Regions from separate parts of the Spirosoma rhododendri genome, predicted to be linked through region 1. Evidence: riboswitches for the same ligand, from Rfam matches in the RefSeq annotation. Region 1 holds a riboswitch; the other holds the start of a gene.
What was found. Region 1 has a riboswitch for thiamine pyrophosphate ahead of HH216_RS05870 (TonB-dependent receptor). Riboswitches for the same ligand answer to the same signal wherever they lie in the genome.
Positions count from the first base shown of each region.

Region 2: it holds a riboswitch for thiamine pyrophosphate, as region 1 does, so the genes downstream of both, thiS (sulfur carrier protein ThiS) here and HH216_RS05870 (TonB-dependent receptor) in region 1, are expected to answer to the same signal.

Region 1 is NZ_CP051677.1:1,478,582-1,480,782, reverse strand. Features, by position in the region: gene HH216_RS05880 (tetratricopeptide repeat protein) at 1-358, opposite strand, end outside; gene HH216_RS05875 (DUF4926 domain-containing protein) at 440-685, opposite strand; TPP riboswitch at 761-858, shown strand; gene HH216_RS05870 (TonB-dependent receptor) at 919-2,201, shown strand, end outside.
Region 2 is NZ_CP051677.1:4,204,370-4,206,570, reverse strand. Features, by position in the region: gene HH216_RS17490 (hypothetical protein) at 1-174, shown strand, start outside; gene HH216_RS17485 (beta propeller repeat protein) at 189-932, opposite strand; TPP riboswitch at 1,120-1,216, shown strand; gene thiS (sulfur carrier protein ThiS) at 1,304-1,507, shown strand; gene thiC (phosphomethylpyrimidine synthase ThiC) at 1,510-2,201, shown strand, end outside.

The DNA.
Region 1 (2,201 bases):
CGTCTTTCAGCAAACCAACACCGGCGTAAAACTCCGCCAGATTACCAGCGGGCGTAGCACCGTAGTTATCAGCAACGGCCAGCAGACCGGGCGTCTTGCCATCGCCGTTGAGGGCTCTTTTCAGCGAGTCGGATTCGATCTGGTATACCGACGGGAACAGATCAGCCTGCGCCGTCTCGTCCTGGCTGCTTACGTAAAACTTGTAGCCAATAAAGCCGACGGCAGCCAGTATAATGGCACCCAGCACACCCAGAATAATTTTCTGATTCTGCTGAAAAAAGTCGCCTACTTCTTCGAACCGTCCTTCCAGTGCATCGGGATCTTCCAGAAAATCCAGCCCGCTATTCTTCTTGCTCATCTGTTTGCAATTTGGACTGCAAAAGTAGACATATTTGTCTGAGTGGAAAAGCGTAACAGTCAAAACTTTACGGGGCCGATGTTACTGCGCTTCGGATTGCGACAACGCCGTTAGATCACGGGCTGCCAGCACCTCAGACGACCGTACGGACCGCACCTGATGCGGCAGTAACGTTTCAACGGCTACGGCTTCACCCGTCAGCGTAACAAACTCAACCTCAAACGCTTTTCCTTCGTTGTATACGGTCAGAATCGTGCCAACATCACCCACTTTTAACCGATCGTTATCTATGTCTTCGGTCAGCACGACCAAATCAAATTCACCCATATCACACGTAATTTGTTTACCAGACAACGACCAACCCCGGGTCTTGTTATGTTAATTTTAGTTTAACTTTACGCCGATCTTACACAGGGGTGCCTTACTATAACAGGCTGAGATTATACCCATTGAACCTGATCCGGGTAATGCCGGCGAAGGGAACCGGATTAAAAACCACATACATTTTTCGTTTTTACTAAAGGTAGGTTTGGCCCCTTTGCCTATCGTCCTGCTTTCTTATGAAAGGACAGACGTTTCTACCTCTACTGACGGTCGGTCTTGGGCTGTCGGTTGTGTCGGTTCAGGCACAGTCTTCCATTACGGGTATTGTGCGCGACGCCGATGGCTTATTACCGGGCGCAGCCGTAACCATCGATGGCACGTTTAAAGGTACACTGACCGACCCATCCGGCGCGTTCAGAATTACCGATGTCAAGCCCGGCCCTGTAACGTTGCGGGTATCGCTGCTGGGCTACCAACCAATCACGCAGACCGTCGATCCGGCATCGACGGCACCTATCGTTATTCAACTGGCAAAGTCAGCCATTGCGGTTGATGAGGTGGTGGTGAGCGCGACGCGGGCCAACCAGAAATCGGCGATTGCGTACACAGACATTAGCCGTCAGTATCTCGACAAGCTAAACCTGGGTCAGGATATCCCTCAACTGCTCAATTTCACACCCTCGATTGTGACCACGTCCGACGCGGGGGCGGGCGTGGGCTATACGGGCATCCGCATCCGTGGGTCCGACGCCACGCGGGTCAACGTGACGCTCAACGGTATTCCGTATAACGACGCCGAATCGCAGGGGACGTATTTCGTCGATATGCCCGATTTTGCGTCGTCAGTCAGCACGATACAGATTCAGCGGGGTGTTGGCTCATCAACCAACGGGGCCGGTGCGTTTGGCGCGTCGATCAATATTCAGACGAATCAGTTACAGGAGAAACCGTATGCCGAAACGAACATTTCCGGCGGATCATTTGGTACGTATAAACTGAACGTACTGGCTGGAACGGGCCTTATCAAGTCGGGCGCGACCCCGGGCCATTTCGTACTAGATGCGCGGCTGTCGAAAGTTCACTCCAACGGCTATATCGACCGGGCGTTTTCCGATCTGAAATCCTTCTACCTGTCGGGTGGGTACTACACGAAAAAAAGCTTTTTCCGGCTCAACATCTTTTCGGGTGTCGAGCAGACGTATCAGTCGTGGGGCGGGGTGCCGGAGAATCTGCTGAAAACGAACCGGACATACAACCCGTACACGTACGAAAACGAAACCGACAACTACCAGCAGGATAATTACCAGTTGATTACGTCGCACGAACTGAGCCGTAACTGGCGACTGAATGTGTCGGGTTTTTATACAAAAGGGCGGGGTTATTACGAGCAGTATCGCCCTAACGACCGGTATAGCAACTACGGCCTGCCCAACGTGGTTATTGGCGACTCTACTATTACCCGGACCGACATTATCCGCCGTCGCTGGCTCGACAATGATTTCTACGGCAGTGTCTTTTC
Region 2 (2,201 bases), 2.7 Mb from region 1:
CTCACGGAAGGCAACGACAAGACGGCGAATCCGCCGGTGGTGAACGAACGGCTAACATACAAAGGGAAGCCGGATGGTCCGAACAGAGCCGGATTTGCCCGACTTGATGCCTTTGCCCACCACCTGGCCAAGTCTATCGTGGGTGCAACGCTGACCTATCAGGTAATGCCCTGACACCGGGCTGCTACTTAAGGTAACGGGCGTTTGGAGACGTAAACGACACCCCGCCCCTGCTTACTGTTGCAGAATCGGAACGGTTCGTTGGTTCCGGCCCGACTGCAAACGGCATCGGTACCGGCAATGTATAAACGTTGCTGCTTGTCGAGATACAAGCTGTTCAGTTGATGCAGGTTCGGTAGGTCAATGCGCTGAGCCGTATTGGTAGTAACGCCCGGCGTTTCAAACGTACCGGTTGTCGCCGTTGGACCACCCAGAAACACCTGATTGATTTTGTAGGCCGTACCGGTCGATGCGACGACCGGGTTTATCTCCAGGTAACGATTGATAACGCCCGGTTTGGGGTCGTATTCAAGGCCGGGATTGTAGCGCTGATACGGCTGCCATGTCTTCCCATCATCGACACTGTAGTTGTCTGGATTGTTCAAGGCCTTGCCGTTGCGAAGACCACTCATCGTGTACAGTGTATCGTTGTACTGTACGACGCTGAACATACCGGTTGACTGCTGCTTCACTGATTCCCAGTGTTTGCCCCGATCCGTTGAGCGGTAGATGGTGGACATAGTGGAGATAAGCAGCGTCCTGTCGATGTCGCCCCAGACACCTTCTATGTCGCGGTCGACAGGCGCCTTTAGTACGTACCAGTTCGGGTACTCGTCCGCGACAGTATCATTCGCAGGCGACACCACGGACGAGTCGGAGCGGCCACAGGAAAGCGCAGCCAGTACCAGCAGGCAGTAAGTAAGTGTTTTCATTTGTGTTGAGTCTTGTATCGGGCTGAAGGAATGCCTTTTACCAAAACTATAGATTAAAAATCAATTAATAACCTGCTATAGCTCTATTTAACATAGAGATAATTTTATGCTATTCTTCCGGGTCCTAATTAACTTTTAATAGCGCGATTCTAAACTCGGCGGCTATATTTGCCGCAGCTTAGTACAAGCCAAACTTTAGGGGTGCCTGCCTTCGGGCGGCTGAGATGATACCCTTTGAACCTGAACAGGGTAATGCCTGCGAAGGGAAAAGTGACCTGTCCGACCGGGACGATGTGTGCTTTTTCAGCACCCGTCTGATCGTACTGCATCCTCCTCTGCTGTTTGGCCCAACCGTATCCGGTAGCCAGACCATGCTCGTCCATCTTAATCGCCAACCCGTCGACTGCCCCACGGCCAGCACCTTGCAGGAGCTGCTCAATTCGCTCGGCCTGTCCGACCGAAAGGGCATTGCCGTCGCCCGCAACGATCTCGTTGTGCCCCGCCCCCGTTGGCCCCAGACCCCACTTCAGGAAAACGATTCAATCACCCTTATTCAAGCCACTCAGGGCGGATAACCATGAGCCAGAGACCCGAAAAACTACCCACGTCGGAAACGATTACCCGTCAGCCGCTGACCGGTTCGCGCAAGATTTACGTACCCGGCCAGCTGCACGACATTCAGGTAGCGATGCGCGAAATCAGCGTGTCAGACACGGTAAGTCACCCCAGCGGCCGACGGACGCCCAACACGCCCGTAACGGTCTACGACACCAGCGGCCCCTACACCGATCCGTCGGCGCAGATCGACCTCAAAAAAGGGTTGCCCCGCCTGCGTGAGTCGTGGATTCGCAATCGGCAGGACGTCGACGATCTACCCGGCTTTTCGTCGATCTACTGCCAGCAGCGCATGGCCGACCAATCGCTCGATGCCCTGCGGTTTGAGCACATCCGTACCCCGATGCGGGCGAAAGTGGGCCAGAACGTGACGCAGCTGCACTACGCCCGGCAGGGTGTCATTACGCCCGAAATGGAGTACATCGCCATCCGGGAAAACCAGCGGATCGATCTGCTGAACAGCGATCCGCTGTCGGTACAGCACGGCGGCAACAGCTTCGGGGCCAACACGCCGAAGGGCTATATCACGCCCGAATTTGTGCGGCAGGAAGTCGCCAGCGGGCGGGCCGTGATTCCGGCCAACATCAACCACCCGGAAGCCGAGCCGATGATTATCGGGCGCAACTTTCTGGTCAAGATTAACACCAACATCGG